2 regions of the Microbacterium sp. NPDC087589 genome follow, and region 2 is predicted to be linked to the other one. Evidence: predicted binding sites of a transcription regulator. Region 2 holds the regulator's gene; the other holds the start of a gene.
What was found. The regulator LexA, encoded in region 2, represses DNA repair genes until DNA is damaged. The targets are predictions, from matches to a motif close to TCGAACANNTGTTCGA.
Positions count from the first base shown of each region.

Region 1: the regulator LexA is predicted to act here: its motif matches at 4,037-4,052, upstream of ACIOU8_RS16350 (DUF222 domain-containing protein).

Region 1 covers NZ_JBIUWV010000008.1:149,304-159,762, forward strand. Annotated here, with positions in the region: gene ACIOU8_RS16330 (Na+/H+ antiporter) at 1-459, opposite strand, end outside; gene ACIOU8_RS16335 (ABC-F family ATP-binding cassette domain-containing protein) at 583-2,394, opposite strand; gene ACIOU8_RS16340 (hypothetical protein) at 2,434-3,231, opposite strand; gene ACIOU8_RS16345 (alpha/beta fold hydrolase) at 3,241-3,978, opposite strand; gene ACIOU8_RS16350 (DUF222 domain-containing protein) at 4,083-5,420, shown strand; gene ACIOU8_RS16355 (hypothetical protein) at 5,537-6,064, shown strand; gene ACIOU8_RS16360 (hypothetical protein) at 6,133-6,912, shown strand; gene ACIOU8_RS16365 (hypothetical protein) at 7,119-7,949, shown strand; gene ACIOU8_RS16370 (substrate-binding domain-containing protein) at 8,044-9,165, opposite strand; gene mmsB (multiple monosaccharide ABC transporter permease) at 9,226-10,459, opposite strand, start outside.
Region 2 covers NZ_JBIUWV010000008.1:32,049-42,507, reverse strand. Annotated here, with positions in the region: gene ftsX (permease-like cell division protein FtsX) at 1-252, shown strand, start outside; gene smpB (SsrA-binding protein SmpB) at 338-814, shown strand; gene ACIOU8_RS15755 (prolyl oligopeptidase family serine peptidase) at 815-2,674, opposite strand; gene lexA (transcriptional repressor LexA) at 2,784-3,470, opposite strand; gene ACIOU8_RS15745 (LysM peptidoglycan-binding domain-containing protein) at 3,752-4,114, shown strand; gene ACIOU8_RS15740 (histidinol-phosphate transaminase) at 4,197-5,291, shown strand; gene hisB (imidazoleglycerol-phosphate dehydratase HisB) at 5,288-5,905, shown strand; gene hisH (imidazole glycerol phosphate synthase subunit HisH) at 5,902-6,543, shown strand; gene ACIOU8_RS15725 (MinD/ParA family protein) at 6,557-8,131, opposite strand; gene priA (bifunctional 1-(5-phosphoribosyl)-5-((5-phosphoribosylamino)methylideneamino)imidazole-4-carboxamide isomerase/phosphoribosylanthranilate isomerase PriA) at 8,286-9,032, shown strand; gene ACIOU8_RS15715 (SseB family protein) at 9,016-9,840, shown strand; gene ACIOU8_RS15710 (DUF1844 domain-containing protein) at 9,890-10,288, opposite strand.

The sequences.
Region 1 (10,459 bases), 120 kb from region 2:
GGCGGTGCCGTCGTTCGTCAGGCTCTCCGCCTTGAGCTTCATAAACATGCGCGTGGGCAGCAGGCGTCCGAGGGCGGCGACCGCGGTGGCATCGGGTGGGGCGACGGCTGCGCCGAGAATGAGGGCGGTCTCCCACGGCATCCCGAACAGCAGCCCGATGCCGGCGACGGCGAAGGCAGATGCCACGACGAGCAGCGTGCTCATCGGCAGGATGTAACGGAAGTCGCGGCGGATCGAGCGCAGCGAGGTGGTCAGACTCTCCCAGAACAGCATCACCGGGAGGAACAGCAGCAGCACGGTCTCGGGTGGCAGCTGGATCTCACGCAACTGCGGCACGAAGCCCAGCAGCAGGCCCAGGATGACGAGCACGAGCGGCAGTGCGAGCCGCACGCGTGGCGCCAGCAGCGTGCCCACGAGGATCGTGAGTCCGATCAGGACGGTGACCTCGAGTCCTTCCATCCGAACCTCCCGGGTACCGCAGGATCAAGCTGTGCGATCCCGGATGGCATCGAACCCCGCCCAGAGCACAGCGCATCGCACTGCCACCGTATTCCCGCTACGGCCGAATGGCGAGACCTCGCGTCAGTCGAGCTCTTCGGTCAGCTCGAACCAGCGGAGTTCGAGCTGTTCGATCTCAGCCTGCTGGTCGCTGATCGCCTTCATCTTGTCGCCGAGGCCCGCGAAGTCCGACTGATCATGCTCGGCCAGGGCCGTCTTCGCCCTGTCGACCTGCTGCGTGAGCTTCTGGATGCGGCGCTCGAGCGACGAGACCTCCTTCTGCGCCGAGCGCAGGGCGGCGCCGTCGAGGCTGGAGGCCTTCTTCTCGGTGTTGACGGCCGTCTGCGACTTGCCGGGCGCCGAGGTCTGCAGCTGACGCAGCCGGAGATACTCGTCGACCCCTCCGGGGAGATGCCGCAGGTGTCCGTCGAGGATCGCGAACTGCTGGTCGGTCACGCGCTCGAGGAAGTACCGGTCGTGGCTGACCACGAGCAGGGTTCCCGACCACGAGTCGAGGAGATCCTCGATGGCCGCCAGCATGTCGGTGTCGAGATCGTTGGTCGGCTCGTCGAGGATCAGCACGTTGGGCTGGTCGAGGAGCACGAGCAACAGCTGCAGTCGACGCTGCTGGCCGCCGGAGAGATCTTTCACCGGGGTGGAGAGCTGGGCCGAGTCGAAACCGAGCCGCTCGAGCAGCTGACCCGGCGTGAGCTCCTGGGCCTTCGAGCCCGAGCCCATCGTGTACGAGGTGCGCAACCGCGAGATCACGACACGCACCGGCTCGCGCCGCACGTCTTCGAGTTCGTCGAGGCGCTGGGTGAGCGTCTTCACCTTCACCGTCGTGCCGCGCTTCACGCGGCCGGTGGTGGGCTCGACGGTTCCAGAAATGAGTCCGAGCAGGGTCGACTTGCCGGCGCCGTTCACACCGAGGATGCCGGTGCGCTCCCCCGGCGCGATGCGCCACTCGACGTCGCGCAGCACTTCTCGCGTGGTCCCGTCTTCCTTCGGGTAGGAGACGCTCACGTCGAGCAGGTCGACGACGTCCTTACCCAGACGCGATACCGCGAGAGACTGCAACGAGATCTTGTCGCGGATCTCGGGCACGTCGGCGATGAGCTCATTGGCGGCGTCGATGCGGAACTTCGGCTTCGCTGTGCGAGCGGGCGCGCCTCGGCGCAGCCAGGCGAGCTCCTTCTTGGCGAGGTTCTGACGCTTGGCCTCGGTGGCCGCCGACATGCGATCGCGTTCGACGCGCTGCAGGATGTATGCCGCGTAGCCGCCCTCGAAGGGTTCCACGATGCGGTCGTGCACCTCCCAGGTCTCGGTCGAGATCTCGTCGAGGAACCACCGGTCGTGGGTGACGACCATGAGCGCTCCGGAGTTCGGACTCCACCGCTTCTTGAGGTGCCCGGCCAGCCAGGTGATGGCTTCGACGTCGAGATGGTTGGTGGGCTCATCGAGCGCGATGACATCCCAGTCACCCGTCAGCAGCTTGGCGAGCGAGACACGCCGGCGCTGGCCACCGCTGAGGGAGCCGATCTGGGCATCCCACGGCAGATCCTTCAGCAGCCCCTCGATCACGTCGCGGATGCGGGGGTCGCCAGCCCACTCGTACTCAGGCGTGTCGCCGACGACCGCTGCGCTGATGGTCAGGTCGTCGCTGAGGGTGTCGGCCTGATCGAGAACGCCGATGGTCGTGCCGCCGCGCACCGTGACGCGGCCCGAGCTCGGCTCCTTGAGGCCTGCGAGCATGCCCAGGAGGCTGGACTTGCCGTCGCCGTTGCGGCCGACGATGCCGATGCGGTCACCTTCTTCGATGCCGAGGGTCACGGAGTCGAAGACGACCCTCGTCGGATATTCGAGATGAAGGGCTTCTGCCCCGAGAAGATGTGCCATATCACTCCCCAGGGTAGTCGGGCACGCTGGGTGGGTCGGTCAGCTGAGCGCTGCGGTGACAGCAGGAATGTGGCGTGCCTCCATCTCGGCATCCCAGACTCCCAGGAGGTGGAAGGTCGCGATGCGGAAGACGAGTGCCCGGATGACGTACTGACGGCCGTCTGCTCTCTCGTCTGCGAGCCGGAGCATCTCCGACGGTGCGAGACCATGCCAGCACGCGGCGTCGGCCAACACGACCGCGTCGGCGAAGCCGACCGGACGCCAGTACGGCGCCCAGTCGATGATCGTCGGCGGCTGACCCTGTTCGAACATCACGTTGCCGAGGAGATCGCCGTGGATGATCTGGGCCGGCGCGTCCACCGCTCGGAAGGCGGTGGCGAGTCGCTCGAGCGTGCCGCCCGGCGGGAGATCCTCTTCTTCCCAGGCGATCCTGTCTGACCGCGCCCATGGGTCGACTGCGGCGTCGAGGAAGTCGGGTCGGTCGAGGTCCGCGACCGTACGATGGAATGCCGCGCCGGCGGCGAGCACGTCGGTCACACGGGTCTCATCGGTCTGGCCGGGCAGCCAGTGCCAGGCCTCCCAGCCGTCGATCGTCCACCCTCCGGACGCCGATGGGATCGGGCGCGGCGTGCGGAATGCCGAGGTGTGCGGCAGATGCGCGAGGATGTTCGCCTTCCACAGCGTCTCCCCGTCTCCGGACGAGGGGCGCAGGACGATGTCGGCCGCACGCCAGGTCAGGCCGCGTCCGCCGGGGAGGTTCAGGGGTTCCTCGCGGTGCGTGGCGAGGACTCCGAACTCCGCGAGCACCGCATCCGAGGGTCTCGCCGCGGCCATCATGATCCGAGGCTACGACAGGGCGTGCGGCCCCGCTTGGTCGAAGAGCTCGGGGAGAGCGGCAGCGAACTCGTCGAAATGGCTGTACCAGATGGTGTGCGCGGCCCCGGGGATGCTGCGGACATCGGCACCGTTCGCCGCGAATCTGCGGGCGTCCTCGTCGCTGACCCACGCGCTCGGCTCGGCACGCACGATGATCGAACCGGCGGCGGGAAGCCAGGAGTGATCCGTATCGCAGGAGATAGATGCTGTCGTCGCCGGGTCGAAGAGTGCGGCGGCGCGGGCTTCCACCTCGGCGTCCTGCAGAGAGTAGAAAGGTCGGGATGCGAGCAGATGCTTCGGAGTCAAGCGCGCTCTGCGGTCGCGCGCGTACTGCGCTATGAGTCCCGCTCGGTCGCGGCCTCCGGTCAGGGAGAGCGCCGCGTCGACGTACACGCACAGGTCGGGTTGCAGCATCTCGGCGGCCGCGGCGAGGACTGTCGCCCCGTAGGAATGGCCGATGGCTGCGAATGGGCGCCCGGGCCCGAGATCCCTAACCGTCTCGACCACGGAGGCCGCCGCCCGCTCGATCGTGAGCTGCGGATCGCGTTCCGAACGGCCGTGACCGGGGAGGTCGAGGGCGATCACGCGGTGGCCGTTTGCTGTGAGCGACGGGATCAGACGCCACCAGCTCTCGGATGACCCCATCATTCCGTGGAGCAGGAGCACGGTGCTCGGGCCCGTCCCGGTATCGGTCGCGTGGAGGAGCATTCTGCCAGTGTCGCACGCTTTCGTTATCTTTCCGTGACCATATCCGGATCGGAATGTTTCGTATCTATCTTCGAATGTCGGTGGTTGCTGATCTACTTGAGGACATGACAGCACTGCTCGACGCGACCGACGCACAGATGGCGGATCTCGCCGATCTCGTCGCCGCGCTAGAGGTCGCGGAGGCGACGCTCAGCAGCATGAGCGCCGCGCGTGACGGGTTGCTGGCGATCGCCGGGCGGCTGGCGATCGACATCGCCAAGCAGGGCGATCACCCTGATCGAGGCGACCACTCGATCAGGACGATCGCGGCCGAGATCGCTGCAGTGCAGCACGTCAGCGACCGCACGATCGAGCGGCGGATGGCGGCCGCTGAGCTGCTGGTCGATCGGTTCCCGGCCGTATGGGCGGCACAGGGGGCGGGGCGGATCAGCCCGGCGCATTCCCGGGTGATCGTCGACGCGGGGTCACGCATCGAGTCGCCCAGCGATCGCGAGAAGTACTCCGCGATCATCCTCCCGATCGCCGAGGTGGAGTCGCCCAACCGTCTGCGCGCGTCGGCGCGGCGAGTGGCCGAGCGGTTCGCTCCGACGACCGTATCGGAGCGACACCGGCGAGCCAGGTCTCAGAGACGCGTATGGGTGACGGATGGCGAAGACGGGATGGCTGCGCTGCACACGCACGCGCCCGCGGCGCTCGTCCACGGCATGTTCGACCGAATCTCGCAGATGGCGCACGCGCTGCGCAACGAGACCCTGCGCGCGAAGCGACAGGCAGCTCACGACGGCAGCGAGTTCGAGCCGGATGATCGAACGGTCGATGAGATCCGTGCCGATCTGCTCGCGGATCTCGTGCTCAGCGGTCAGCCGACAGGTCACGACAGCGAAGACGGACTGCTCGGCGCCATCAGTGCGCGTATCGAGATCACGGTGCCGGTGACGACGCTGATGGACAGCGATGCGGACGCGGCGTCTGACGCCGATGCGACGCCGCCCGCCGAGCTCGACGGGCGGTCACCGATCGATGTCGACACCGCACGCACGATCGCCGGTCAGACGAAGGGGTGGGACCGGGTGCTGACGCATCCGATCAGCGGTCGAGTGCTCGCGGTCGACCGCTATCGACCGAATCGCCATCTGCGCAGGCACCTGCGAGCGCGTGACCAACGATGTCGCTTCCCCACCTGCGGGATCGCCGCTCGAAAATGTGATCTCGACCACAATCATGCGGCCTCGACAGGTGGCGCCACCTGCGACACAAACCTTGCATCCTTCTGTCGTCGACATCACGTCCTGAAACACCACTCCCCCTGGCACGTCGAGCAGAAACCCGGCGGGGTCATGGCGTGGACGAGCCCGACAGGCCGAACCTACGTCGACACCCCTCCTGCACCGAACACAGTGACCTTCACCGTGGCAGAGGATGCTGCACGCGCGCCGTTCTGAGGAAGGCGATCATGCTGGTTCGGACCTGTGGACAACTGCGACGCGGTTGAGCAAGTTTTCATTACGGTGGCGCGGTGACCTCTTCTCGTTCGCGACCCTCGCCAACTCCCAGACCGATGACGACGCGCGGAAGAAGAACGGTTGTCGTGATCGTGGCTATCGCGCTCGGCCAGCTGCTCGGCTGCGCACCGGCGGCGGCGCCGGTTCCCACTCCGACGCCCGCCTTCGCCAGCGAAGAGGAGGCGTTTGCGGCGGCGGAAGAGGTGTATCGGGCTTACAACGATGCAGTGAACGCACGGTCGAACGGGACGGAGGGCGCCGATCCGCAACGGTACCTGACCGGTCTAGCACTTGAGGGCGATATAGACACTCAGAACCTTCTGTCATCAAGCGAGCTGCACGTCTCCGGCGTAGCGGTAGTCGAGGCATTCTTTGGAGAATCAGCGGACATCGACGGCGACTTCCCTACGATGACCGGCATCGTTTGCATGGACGTCTCGAATGTCTCGCTGATCAACAAGTCGGGAGCGGATGTGACGCCGCTCGAGAGGGGGCAAAAGGTCGAGCAGCGGGTTGTCTTCGTCGGGGCGGGAGACGCATTACGCATCTCCAACGAATCCATGGTTGATGGCTCAACATGTTGACCAAGGTGACGGCCGTTTGCATCGGACTTCTTCTTGTACTTGGCCCGGTCACAACGGACGCAGCACGCATGAGTACCTGTACGACAGCTGCGTCTCGCGTCGGCCTCTGCGGGTCAACGGACGGCTCGTCGCTCACCATCACGGGCACGCAACAGCAGCAGGGCACCAACCCGAACACTGACGCACGCCGCAGCAACGGAGGCCCCGGCGGCCCATCCGGCTCCAGCGCACCGTCGGGACCGAGCCAGGAGGCGATCGATCTCGCGGCGTGCATGGACGACTCGGGCACCACGCGATGCGCACCCCGTCAGAACCGGACCGCTTCCCCACCGCCGTCCCCGTCCATCCCGCCGGCGACCGGCATCCCGACGATCGTCATCTCCGACCTCGCGCGGTTCGCGCCGGCATCCGTCCTCGCCACCGCCGAACCCGGAAACGTCGGGATCGCCGGCATGCCGACCAACTTCACCGCTGCTGCGACGCCGCAGATCGAAGACGGGGAGCTGTTCGGCGTGCCACTGCGCGTGCGGTTCGTCCCCGCCGGGTACGACTACACCTACGGCGACGGCAGCTCGGCCACACTGACGACACCGGGACAGACCTGGGAGGCTCTCGGCCAGGCGCAGTTCACGCCGACCCCGACCAGCCACGTCTACCGCGAACCCGGCGTGTACTCGGCCCGAGTGGACATCCGATACACCGCGCAGGTGGACCTCGGCGGGGACTGGATCGAGGTTCCCGGACAGCTCACGACGCCCGGTGCCACCCAGGAGATCCGCATCCTCGAAGCCCGCACCGCGCTCGTCGCCCACACCTGTCACGAGAATCCCGCCGGCATCGGCTGCTGAAGAAAGCACCACAGCAGCGCGCCGACAAGAAAGAGCCCCCGAGCCCGAAGGTCCACTCTGCTCCTCGAGAGGCAGCGGCCGACCGATCCCCTCCGGCTTAAACTAGACAGGTGCCATGGAGTCGCCGGTTGTTCTCGCTCTCACTAGCCAACCGCAAGGCAAAGCTGGTGCAGTCGAGAAGGCGACCCGGTCGCTTCGAGCTCAGCGTGGATGGAATTGCGCAGTCCGTCGTCTCGATCACCGAGCCCACCGACCTCGAGTACAGCTACACCCAACACATCGCCCGCGCAATGGATGCCGCCGCCGAGCCCCATGCGCCGCTGTTCACCGTGCATCTGGGGGCCGGAGCACTCACGCTGGCACGCTACGTCCAGGCGACGCGCGCCGGATCACCTCAGCTGGTGGTGGAGTTCGAACCCGCGCTCTACGCCGCCGTCATCGACGCGCTGCCATTGCCTCCCGGGTCTGACATACGAGTCATCTTCGGTGACGCTCGGACGGTCGCGGACGCCGCTCTTCCGAATGAGAAGACATCGCCGGTGCAGTCATCTCCGTCCCCCGGACTTGACGACGCAGCGAGGTATCGCACCGCAATCGACACCGATTGGGTGGAGGCGTGCTTCACCGTCGTCGATCTCTGGGATGCCGCCGTCATCCGGCATCGTGTGGCCAGCCAGGAGTTCTATCGCCGGGTCGCCGCGCGCTCCGCAGCAGCAGGCGTGGTCGCCGTGAACCTGCTCGACGGGCATCCGTTCGAATACTCACGACGACAGGCCGCGACCCTGAGCACCGTGTTCGATCACATCGCTGTCGTGCTCGACGCAGAGCCGGAAGATGCGGAAGGGCCACTCGGCAACGTCGTCATTTTCGCGAGCGATGAGCCGCTGGACAAGGTGACCGCCTCCGTTGTGCTCGACACACCGCGACCTCATCTCCTCCGCGACGGCCCTCTGACGTCGTGGATCGCTGAAGCGCGCATCATGACAGATGCCGACGGCACAGACTCTCCCGATCCCGACGACCCCCTCTGGGGCTAGCGCACCGTGTGAAAAATCGACCGAGATGACAAAGGGCCGCCCGGGTCGTATGACCCGGGCGGCCCCTCGTCTGCCCTCGGCGAGGACTCGACGCTTACTGGTACGACTGCACGATCTCGAGGAGGCTCGGCACGTTGGCGTACGCCTCAGCGGCGTTCTCCTTCGTGACGATGATCGGGTCGAGCAGGTAGGCCGGAACGACCTTCACGCCGTTGTCGTACGACTCTTCGTCGTTGACATCGACGGTCTCGCCCGCCTGCAGCTGGCCGACCATCTTGATCGACTGCTCGACGAGCAGCGCGGTGTCCTTGTTGATCGTGGAGTACTGGATGCCCTCCATGATCGACTTCACCGACTCGACCTCGGAGTCCTGACCCGTGACGACCGGAACCGGCTTGCCGGCCTGCTGCACCGACGTGATGATGGCGCGAGCAAGGGTGTCGTTCGGCGACAGCACACCGTCGACCACGGTGTCACCGCTGTACGACGAGGTCAGCAGCGTGTCCATACGGTTCTGCGCGTTCTCCGGAAGCCATCCCTCGGTCGCGGTCTGCGCGATCTCGGTCTGACCCGACACGACGACGAGGTTGCCGTTGTCGATCTCGGGCTGGAGCACGTCCATGGCGCCGTCGAAGAAGACCTTCGAGTTGGCGTCATCCGGCGAGCCCGAGAAGAGCTCGACGTTGTACGGAGCCTCGTGGCCCGCACGCTCGGCGAGTCCATCGAGGAGAGCCTGGCCCTGCAGCTGGCCGACCTTGAAGTTGTCGAACGCGACGTAGTAGTCGACTGCCTCGGTGTTCTCGATCAGACGGTCGTACGCGATCACGTAGGCGCCTGCATCCTGGGCGGCCTGCACCTGGGTGGCGAGCTGCTTGCCATCCTTCGCACCGATGATGATGACCTTGGCACCGTTGGTGACCATGGCCTGGATCTGGTTCTGCTGCTCGGCGACCGTGTTGCTCGCCGGGGCGTACTGCACGTCGGCCTTGAAGCCGGCCTCTTCGAGGCCGTCCGTGAAGAGCTGGCCCGCGAGGACCCAGTTCTCACTGGTCTTGTCGGGAAGCGCGACACCGATCGGGGAGCCTGCTTCGAAGCCTGCTTCGGCCTCTTCGCCGGATCCCGTGTCGGTTCCGCCGCCGCGCTCACCGGAGCAACCCGTGAGTGCGAAGGCAGCCGTCGCGACGAGCGCTGTCGCTGTGACGATGATCTTCTTCATGTGATCTCTTTCTGTGTGATGTGACGGATTCTGCGCGCGAGCACTGCGCGGAGATTCCGCTTACTCGGCCCTTGTCTTGTCGACGGGAGGGGCTTGGTAAGTCCTGTTGGGTTCGAACGTCTCGGTGGCCGGATCCACCTGACGGTTCGAGCGACGCATCATGAAACCGATGAGCGACGGGCGGCCCTGCTGCTTGTTCCAGACGTCGATGCCGACCGCGAGCAGGAGCACGAGGCCCTTGATCATCGAGACGACGTCAGCGCCCTGGCCCAGCAGAGCGAGACCGTTGTTGAGGAACGCCATGACCAGACCACCGATGATCGACCCGATCACGGTTCCGATGCCACCGGCGACTGCGGCGCCACCGATGAAGACGGAAGCGATGGCGTCGAGCTCCCAGCCCGTGCCGTCGTTCGGTCCGGAGGCCTGCGAACGGGCGACGAAGATCATGCCGGCGAGAGCGGCCATCATCGACATGTTCATCATGACGAAGAAGTCGACCCAGCGGTCCTTGACACCCGAGAGGCGCGCAGCCTGGCGGTTGCCACCCACGGCGTAGATGTGACGGCCGAACACGGTGTTCCGCGTGATGAACGAGTAGATGATGACCAGAGCGAGCAGGATCAGACCCGGAACCGGGAAGCTGGTGCCGGGGCGACCGGTCGCGAACATCCACGCAGCGGCGAGGACGACGACCGAGAGGAGCACGACCTTGACCACGCTGACCCACAGGGGTGCACTGTCCGACCCCATCTTGTGCTGCTGGCGACGGGTGCGGATCTCCCAGAAGACCAGCCATGCCACGGCGACCAGGGCGAGGAGCATCGTCGGAACGTTGAAGTTGAGCGGAAGCCCGACCTCGGGCAGATAGCCGGTGCCGATCACCTGGAAGCCCTTGGGCACCGGAATCGTCTGAGCGTCGCCGATCCACTGCTGCGCGCCGCGGAAGAAGAGCATGCCGGCGAGCGTCACGATGAACGCGGGCACCCCGACATACGCCACCCAGAATCCCTGCCAGGCACCCACCAGGGCACCCACACCGAGACCCAGGAGGATCGCCGCCGGCCAAGGGAGGTTCCAGTCGGCCATCGACTTCGCGACGATGATGCCGGTGAAGGCCGCCACCGAACCGACCGACAGGTCGATGTGCCCCATGATGATGACCATCACCATGCCGATCGCGAGGATCAGGATGAACGAGTACTGGTTGATGACGTTGATCAGGTTGCCCGACGTCAGCGTCGCACCGTTCGGTCCGTTGCGCAGCAGCGTCAGGATCTCGAAGAGCGCGATG
Region 2 (10,459 bases):
CGCTTCATCCAGACGCCATTCGTGCTGGAGGGCGTGTTCGCCGCGTTCCTCGGTTCGGCGCTCGCGAGCGCCGCTGTCGTCGCCGGAGTGCACTTCGGTGTCGACGGCTACCTGCGAGGGCGCGTGCCGTTCATCACGACGTGGGTGACGATGCAGGATGCCGTCGTCGTCGTCCCGGTGCTGATCGGCATCGGCGTCGTGCTGGCCGCACTCTCGGCGGGCTTCGCGATCCGGCGCTGGCTTCGCACCTGACCGGCTCGCCGGTATAGACTGACAGGCTGTCGTGCGCCCGACCAGGGCTCTGGAACCACTGCGCGACACGGATCAGGAGAGAATCATGCCCAGGGAACGCGGGGAGAAGGTCATCGCGACCAATCGTCGCGCACGTCACGACTACAACATCGAGAAGTCGTACGAGGCGGGGATGGTGCTCACCGGCACCGAGGTGAAGTCGCTGCGTCAGGGGCGCGCGAATCTGAGCGACGGATATGCGTTCGTCAAGGGGAACGAGGTCTTCCTCGATTCCGTGCACATTCCGGAGTACTCGCAGGGGCACTGGACCAACCACTCGGCGAAGCGCGTGCGCAAGCTGCTGCTGCACCGCGAGGAGATCGCGAAGCTGCAGCATGCCGTGTCCGCGGGTGGGTACACGCTGATCCCGCTGAAGCTGTACTTCTCGGATGGACGCGCCAAGGTCGAGATCGCCCTCGCCAAGGGCAAGAAGGAGTACGACAAGCGTCAGACCCTGCGCGAGCGTCAGGACACCCGCGAGGCCGATCGTGCCATGCGGTTGCGCAACCGCGTCGGAGAGTGATCAGCGCGAGGGCGTGAAGCCGAACACGCGCCCGAGAAAAGCGAGCTCCCTTTCGAGCGCGTCGACGATGGTCTCGCTCGCACGGAAGCCGTGTCCTTCACCGGGGTAGAGCACATACTCGTGATCCACGCCTCGCTGCGCCAGCGCATCGCGGATCGCCTCGGACTGCGACGGCGGCACCACGCGGTCCTCCGCGCCCTGCATGAGCAGCACGGGCACGTCGATCCGATCGACGTGGGTGAGGGGCGAGCGGTCGATGTAGACGGCCTCCGCATCGGGCAGTGGCCCCACCAACCCCTCGATGTAGTGCGCTTCGAAGTCGTGCGAGTGCTCGCTCAGCATCCGCAGGTCTGCCACGCCGTATCTGCTGATGCCCGCGGCGAAGGTTCCGCCTCGCACCAGGGACGAGAGCACCGTCCAGCCGCCGGCCGAGCCCCCGCGGATCGCGATGCGATCGGGGTCGGCGAGTCCGGTGTCGGCGAGGCCGCGCGCCGCCGCGATGACGTCGTCGACGTCGACCACGCCCCATGCGCCGTCGAGCCGTTCTCGGTAGGCACGTCCGTAGCCCGTCGATCCGCCGTAGTTGACATCGAGCACGCCGATGCCGCGGCTGGTCCAGAAGCCGATGGCCGCTGACGCGGCGCCGGTGACGTGAGCCGTCGGTCCACCGTGCACGAGCACGATGTAGGGAGGGAGCTCGTCGTCTGCGGCTGACGCCGACGGATTCATCGGCTCGTAGGCGAAGGCGTGGACGGGGCCGTGCACGCCATCCACCAGGATCTCGGATGCCACCGGCATCCACGTGGGGTCCGCCGGTGTCGCTCCCGCGACCACCTCGACCTCGCCGGAGTCGACGTCGACGCACCAGACGCCCGGCGCAGTCGACGAGCTGTTGCCGGAGAGCAGCACACGGGAGCCCGCGACGTCGTCGACGCTGACATGGCCGTCGGCGGGGACGAGCAGGCGTCGGGCGCTGCCGTCGCGTTCCATGACGACCACCTCGTCGCGTCCGTTGGTGCGGACAGCCACGATGCGGCCGTCGGCGAGTGGTCGGTACCACCGGTTGCCGAGCACCCAGAGACCGTATCCCGTGTCGGCGTCAGCGTCGTCGATCTGCGCTGCGGGGCCGACCGCTCGCAGGCCGTCCACGTGCTGTCGGTGCAGCGCCCAGCGGCCCGAGGGATCGTCGGAATACAGGATCTCCTGGTCGTCCGTCCACTCCGGTTGGAGGGCGGCCCGTGTGGGCAGCTCTGTGCGCTCGGTGCCGTCGGAGAGCACGAGCGAGGCGTGCTGCCAGGGCATCCGTTCGCCGGACCACTCGACCCACGCGGTGCGAGTTCCGTCCGGCGACAGCGCGGGATGCGCGTAGAACGAGCCTCCCTGCACGAGAACCGTCAAGAGCGCTGGCTCTTCGGATGCTGAGCCGTCGGTCGGAATCTCGACGATGCCGCGCTGGTGGGGGTCGACCGAGAGGTCCTCCCGCACAGCGAACAGGCGGCCGTTCTGCAGGCGGAGGCCGCCGTACGCCGGCCCTGCAGGGGTCAGGGGCGTCGGAGCGCCGCCGCGCGGCATCCGATGCACGCGTTGATCCTTGGCATCGACGAAGAACAGCGTGCCCTCGGCATCCGCCGTCCATGCCCCGCCGCCGTACTCGTGCACCCGCGACCGGGCGCTCCACGGAGCGGGGAGGATCTCGGCGCCGCTGGAGCTGCGCACAGTCAGGCGCCCGCCCTCGGAAGGCACCGACTCGCCCCACCAGACGTCATCACCGACGATGGCGGAGCCGTCGATCCTCGGAGACGACGCGGCGATCCGATCGGGAGTGAACGGGGATGGCCAGGTACCGAATGGCGACGACATGGTTCGAGCCTATGATGCACCGGCGCTTGCCGTCACGCGCGGTGCGATCACGACGGCGGCCTCACGCCTTCGGGAGTGCTCTGTTCATGCACCTCGCGTGCGGAGGGAGTCAGACGGATCGCAGCACTGCGACGATCTTCCCGAGAATGACCGCCTCGTCGCCGAGGATCGGCTCGAACGCGGAGTTCCGGGGGAGCAGCCACGTGTGGCCGTCGCGTCGCCGCAGCACCTTGACCGTAGCCTCGTCATCGAGCATCGCGGCGACGATCTCGCCGTTCTCAGCGCTGTTCTGCGAACGGACGACGACCCAATCGCCGTCGCAGATCGCCGCGTCGATCATCGACTCGCCGGACACCTTCAGCATGAACAGGTCGCCCTTGCCGACGAGCTGACGGGGGAGCGGGAAGATCTCCTCGACCTGCTGGTCTGCCGTGATCGGGACGCCGGCGGCGATGCGCCCGACGAGAGGAACCAGCGCGGCGTCTCCGACCGGCGTCGCCACATCGGCGGGGTTCTCGCCGCTCGTGCCGGGGAGGTCGATCAGCACCTCCATCGCGCGGGTCTTTCCGGGGTCGCGGCGCAGATAGCCGCTGAGCTCGAGCTGGCCCAGCTGGTGGGTCACGCTGGAGAGCGACTTGAGTCCGACGGCATCGCCGATCTCGCGCATGCTCGGGGGATAGCCGTAGTGACTGATCGACGTCTGGATGACCTCGAGGATCGCCATCTGCTTGGGGCTCAGGTTCTTGCGGCGACGAGTGCGCGGGGAATCGGCCTCGGGGGCGGAGTTGTCGCTCATGGTGCTCCTCAGGTGTGCGATCCGGCGTCTCAGTTCGAATGTCGGAGGCCCGTGGTGGGGTGGTCCTATCGAAACCGTATCCGAGAAACGCGCCGATGTGGAAGATCTGTTCGAGCGTGTCGGCCGATTCTCGCACTTCTGTTTCGAAGAACGCTTGACAGATGTTCGAATTCGAAGATAACTTCGGTACGTAGCTTCGCATCCACGGCTCCCGGCCGAGGCGCGGATGCGGACGCTACGCCAACTTCACCGCCCACGCGGTAGATGCAGAGGAGCACGACATGAGCACCATTACCTTCAGCAGTGCAGCAGTCCTTCCGGTTCGCCCGGCGACGCGGCTCCGTCTGACGGCGCGTGGTCGACGCGTCGTGCTCTCCGTCGCGGCAGTGCCTCTCGCAGTCGGGATCGCGTTCGCAGCGCTCAGCGGTGGCAGCGCGATGGCGTCAGGTGAGCAGACCGAGACGGCGTCGTTCGCGACGGTGACCGTGATGCCCGGCGACACTCTCTGGTCGATCGCAGAGTCGATCGCACCCGGCGCCGACCCGCGTGACGTGATCGGCGACATCACGCGTCTGAATCTGCTGCGCGGCGGAACGCTGCAGATCGGTCAGGATCTGGCGATTCCGGCGCAGTACTCAGAGTGAGCCTCGCCTGCGCTGGTCGATCGAGCGAGTTCGTCTTCATACTCGGTCCTCACGGGCATCCGTGAGGTGAACGCGGCCTACCATGGGAAGGGTGACTGCATCACTCGACGACCTGCCGCTTCGCGACGACCTCCGGGGGCTCACGCCATACGGAGCACCTCAAGCGCCACTCCCGATCGCCCTGAACGTCAATGAGAACACGCATCCGGTTCCGGACGCCGTGGCCAGCGACATCCTCGACGACATCGCGGTCGCGCTCCGAGACGTCAACCGTTACCCGGATCGCGAGTTCACCACTCTGCGTGAGGGCTTCGCCGAGTATCTCGGCCACGGCCTGGACGCCAGTCAGATCTGGGCGGGCAACGGGTCGAACGAGGTCCTTCAGCACATCCTTCAGGCATTCGGAGGGCCGGGTCGTACGGCGTTCAGCTTCAACCCGACCTACTCGATGTATCCGCTGATCTCGAAGGGGACCGGGGCCCGGTGGGTCGCCGGCACGAGGCAGCCCGACTACACCATCACGCCCGAGGAGGCGGCGGCGCAGGTGAGAGAGGTCGATCCCGATGTCATCCTGCTCTGCTCCCCGAACAATCCCACGGGCACGCCGCTCGGTCTCGATGTCGTCGAGGCCGTGTACGAGGCTTCGAATGGAATCGTCGTCGTCGACGAGGCGTACCAGGAGTTCGCGCCGCACGAGGCGTCATCAGCTCTCACGCTGCTCGATGGGCGCCCTCGGCTCGCAGTGTCTCGCACTATGAGCAAGGCGTTCGCCTTCGCGGGCGCGCGGGTGGGGTATCTCGCGGCGGATCCCGCATTCATCGACGCGCTGAGGCTCGTGCGTCTGCCCTACCACCTCAGCGCTCTCACTCAGGCGGCGGCGGTAGCCGCACTGCGGAACTCCGGCGTGATGCTCGGCATGGTGGAGGAGATCGTCGAGCAGCGGGATCGCATCTCGGCGACGCTCGAGGCTCTCGGCTACACGCCTCACGAATCGTGGTCGAACTTCGTGCTGTTCGGCGGGGTCTCCGAGCCCGGAAAGGTCTGGCAGCAGCTCTACGATCAGGGGGTCCTCATCCGCGACGTCGGGATCCCCGGTCACCTGCGCGTGACCGCGGGCACCGAGGCTGAGACCACGGCGTTCCTCGATGCTCTCGCCTCGATAGGATCGGCTTCATGAGCACCCCCGCCCAGAACCCGCGCACAGCCACGCGTGTGCGCAGCACGTCCGAGTCCACTGTCGAGCTCGAACTGAACCTCGACGGCAGTGGTGCAAGCCGCATCGACACGTCGGTGCCGTTCTTCGATCACATGCTCACGGCGTTCGCGAAGCACTCGCTCACCGACCTCACGGTGCGCGCCTCCGGCGACACGCAGATCGACGCGCACCACACGGTCGAGGACATCTCGATCGTCCTCGGTCAGGCCATCCGCGAGGCGCTGGGCGACAAGTCGGGGATCTCCCGCTACGGCGATGCGCTCGTGCCACTCGATGAGGCGCTCGCCCAGGCGGTCGTCGACATCTCGGGTCGCCCCTACCTCGTGCACACGGGGGAGCCTGCGGGCTTCGAGCACCACCTCATCGGGGGTCACTTCACCGGGTCCCTGGTGCGCCACTCCTTCGAGGCGATCACCTTCAACGCGGGACTGACCGTGCACGTGCGGGTGCTCGGAGGACGCGACCCCCACCACATAGCCGAAGCCGAGTACAAGGCGTTCGCTCGGGCGTTCCGTCAGGCCAAGGCGCTCGACCCGCTGGTCGACGGCATCCCGTCGACCAAGGGCGCGCTGTGAGCTCGGCACCCAGGGTCGCCGTCTTCGACTACGAATCGGGCAATGTCCACTCGGCGGTGAAGGCTCTCGTCGCAGCAGGCGCGGACGCGGTGCTCACACGCGATCGCAAGGAAGCGCTCGAGGCAGACGGTCTCGTCGTGCCCGGCGTCGGTGCGTTCCAGGCCGTACGCGACGCGCTCTACGCGCACGGAGGCGACGAGATCATCGACCGTCGACTCGCAGGCGGACGCCCCGTTCTCGGCATCTGTGTCGGTATGCAGGTTCTCTTCGCGCACGGCGTCGAACGCGGCCACGATTCTGAGGGGCTCGGCGAGTGGCCGGGAGCGGTCACGGAACTCAACGCGCCCGTGCTGCCGCACATGGGGTGGAACACGGTGGAGCCGGGCGCCGACTCCGTGCTGTTCAAGGGCATCGAGAACGAGCGCTTCTACTTCGTGCACTCCTACGCCGCGCAGTCGTGGGAGCTCGATGTGATTCCGCCGTTCCCGCAGCCGGTGCTCACGTGGTCGACATACGGAGACCCTTTCCTCGCCGCCGTCGAGAACGGACCACTTTCAGCCACCCAGTTCCACCCGGAGAAGTCGGGGGAGGCCGGAATCCAGTTGCTCCGCAACTGGGTCGACAGCCTGCGAGCCTGACGGGCGCGGCTCTTCAGAAGCCGCGTGCGACGGCCGCTGCGGCCGAGAGCCACGATCGCTGCGTCGGCGCCGCGAGTGCACGAAGACGAAGGTGGCCGTCGACCATCTCGCGGTCATAGGGTATGCCGACGACTTCGCGCGCGAGGGGCTGGTATCCCGCGATGACGTCTGTCACCGCTGCGGGCGACGCCTTCGGGTCCGCTTGGCTGACGACGACCACCGATTCCCGCGCGAGCCGTGCTGAGCGCTCATCGCGGTCCTCGAGCGCCTCGAGCAGCAGGGCCCCCGCTTCGGCATGGTCGTCGCGCGTCGTCGTCGCGACGACGATCTGGTCGGCGAGATCGATCATCCGCAACCACATGGGATCGGATTCGTCGTTCCCGGAGTCGATGATGATCAGACGATAGAACTTGGCCGCGATCGCGTGGATGGAGTCGACATCGGCGGGCCTGAGCCGGTTCTCGTGCGCGAGCCGAATCGGCTTCGACCGCAGGACGTCGTATTTCTCCTGCGGCTGGTGATGCACGAAGTGCGCGAGATCGGCCGACTGCCCCTGGGCTCCCAACAGGCGCTGAGTCTGCGGCAGCAGCTCGAGCAGGGTGCGGTCGTGCGCTCCGGTCTCGGTGCGCCAGCCGAGGGTGCCGCGGGTCTGATTGTTGTCCCAGGCGAGGACTCCGGCCCCGCCGTACTGGGCGAAGACCGCTGACAGCAGCACGGTCGCCGGCGTCTTGCCCGCCCCGCCCTTGCCGTTGACGACCGCGACGGTGCGGGGCCCCGGCCAGTGACGGCTCACCGCATGCTCGTCGTCGCGGACCGCTCGCTCACGGGCATTGGGTCCGAGCGAGAAGCCGACGCGATTGAGCAGGCCACGCCCGCCCTGACGTGCGGGCTCTTCTCGTCGCTCCTCCTGCAGGAACGAGCGGCGCCCCACTCCCTGCTCGCGCTGCTGACGACGCGACGATGCCGACGCCGCCGACTCGGCGGCGGCCGCGTTCGGAGCGGTCGGAACAGCGCTGGTCGGCTGTGGCAGCGGCTGCGGCTGTGGCAGCGGTGGAGCGGGCGGCAGGCCTGGGGTCTGATTCTGCGGCACGGCATTCGCCGGTGCCGGCGTCGCAGCAAGCGCCTGAGCCGCAGGACCGGGAGCGGCAGGAGCCGGTGCAGGCGTAGCGGCCGGCGTCGGCGGGATGTTCGCGACCGGGGCGGCAGTTCGCTCCGCGTGATGATCAGCACCGTGGCCGACAGGGCCCTGCGGCTCCGACCATACGGCTGACGGAGGCCCGGGGATCGAGGGTACTGCGGGCGCTGCGGGAGGAGGGGAGATCGGACTCGAGGGGTCGACTGCTCGTGGAGTGTCGGTCGGCGGAGTCGCGGCGGCGGATGCTGCCGCCCACGCCGCCGCCGCGGCTGCGCGCGTCCCGGGCAAGGGCGGGCTCGGCGGCGCGTCATCGCGCAGCGGGTGCTGACGTGCATCGACGGGGATCTCGCCTGGTGCGACAGGCAGCTGCGCGCCGTCATCCGGAGTCTCGGGAGGCAGTGCATTCCCGCGCCGCAGGGGTCCGCCTCCTCGCGCTTCCGCATCGCGAACCATGCAACATCTCCTCATTGACCGAACAGGGGCGTCATCGAGGCTACCGCGTGGCACGCGCTGTTCTCTGCTGTCATCGTTTTGGAGCGGGCCGATACGCGGGCTAGTGTCGACTCTCGTGCCGGTGAATCGGCTCTCCATCTCACCTGAGGACGTCATGAACGACTTCGCGCAGTCTCCTTCTCTCACTCTGCTCCCCGCCGTCGATGTCGCCGGGGGCAAGGCAGTCCGTCTCACCCAGGGTGAGGCCGGCACCGAGACCAGTTACGGTGATCCACTCGACGCCGCAGGGGAGTGGGTCTCGCAGGGAGCGAAGTGGATTCACCTCGTCGACCTCGATGCAGCCTTCGGACGCGGCAGCAATGCCCCGATCCTGCGCAAGGTCATCAAGCAGTTCAAGAACGTCAATGTCGAGTTGTCGGGCGGTATCCGCGATGACGCGACGCTCGAGGCGGCCCTCGAAAGCGGCGCGAGCCGCATCAACCTGGGCACGGCTGCGCTGGAGAACCCCGAGTGGGCGGCTGACGTGATCGGCCGCTTCGGCGAGGCGATCGCCGTGGGGCTCGACGTCCGCGGCACCACGCTCGCCGCCCGCGGCTGGACCAAGGAGGGAGGGGACCTCTGGGAGGTTCTCGAGCGCCTCGAGGATGCCGGCTGCAGCCGTTACGTCGTGACCGATGTCACGAAGGACGGAACACTCAAGGGCCCGAACCTCGAACTTCTCCGCGAGATGACCTCTCGCACCCCGAAGCCTGTCGTCGCATCGGGTGGTATCGCGAACCTCGACGACATCGCCGCGCTCCGCGAACTCGTTCCGCTCGGAGTAGAGGGCGCGATCGTCGGCAAGGCTCTGTACGCCGGAGCGTTCACGCTGGCTGAGGCCCTGGATGTCGCAGGGGACTGACGACGCCTGCAGCCACGGTCCGCACGAACCCGGCTCGCCTGAATCCGCCGCGGCGAACCACGGCGACTCCGCCGGGGTCCCCTGGGAGGGGCGCAGTTTCGAGTCGAATCCGCACGCGGGCGACGACGGCTCCGCCGACCCGGCGCTCCTCGATGCCCTTCTGCGCTTCCGAGCGGGAGATGGTGCTCAGAGCGAGGTGGTCGACGCTTTCCGCAGTGCGCGGGTGCTGATACCGCTCATCGCCGAGAAGGGCGAAGAGGGGGTGGCGCCCAGCGGGCTCGCCGTCGACAAGACGCAGGAACTGTCGATCGTGACGGTGGCCGCTCCTGACGGCCGCCGTGTGCAGCCGGTCTTCTCGTCCGTCGAGGCGATGCAGCGGTGGGATGCGACGGCACGCCCGATCCCGGTCGATGCGACGCGCGCCGCGCTCGCGGCATCCGCCGAGGACACCGACCTGATCGTGCTCGACCCGACGTCGGAGACCGAGTTCGTCTTCCGGCGTCCGGCGGTATGGGCGATCGCGCAGGGGCATGCGTGGGAGCCGAGCTTCCTCTCGCCCGAGGTCTTCACCGCTCTGCAGGAGAGCGTCGCGCACGAGCTCGCGGTGATCGACGTGTCTGTCGCACCGGGCGACCCCGACGCGCGCCTGCGCGGCCCCGAGTTGATTGTGATCCTTGAGCTCGTCGATGGCCTCGAACGCGAAGTGCTCGATGCCGTGCTCGCGCGTCTGGCCCAGCGCTGGGCGTCAGACGACCGCATCGCGGTGCTCGCCGATTCGCTGACCGTGAAGCTCCGCCGCTCGGCCTGACCGGCGCGGCGATGTCGCCGGCCGGCCGGGGCCGGAGCAGAGCGGGTCGCTAGTTGACCGGCCCGGTCCACTTCTCGCCCGGACCCTTGCCGATCGGGTCGGGGATGGTCGATGCCTCGCGGAACGCGAGCTGCAACGAGCGCAACCCGTCGCGCAACGAACGTGCATGCATGTCGCTGATCTCCGGTGCGCCGGCGGTGATCAGGCCCGCCAGCGAGTTGATCAGCTTGCGAGCCTCGTCGAGATCGAGCTGCTCTGCCGCATGCGGGTCGTCGGCGAGGCCGAGCTTCACCGCTGCCGCGCTCATGAGGTGCACTGCCGCAGTCGTGATCACCTCGACGGCCGGGACGTCTGCGATGTCCCGAGTGGCGGAAGACGCCGCCTCCTCCTGCCGTGCCCAGCGCTCTTCGCGCTCACGTGCAGCCTCATCCGATGCCTGGTTCGTCACTTCGCCTTGCCTTCTGTTAGACTGTGTCGGGCTCCGGAGCGTCATGCTCCGGTACGAAAGAGGATTCACTTCCCACCCGCGCTTGCCGTTCCAGGCTACCGGGTCTTGCACTCCACCGGATCGTGTCGTCAGACTCATCCGGCAGGTAGGGTGCGGAGCCGGCGTCTGAAT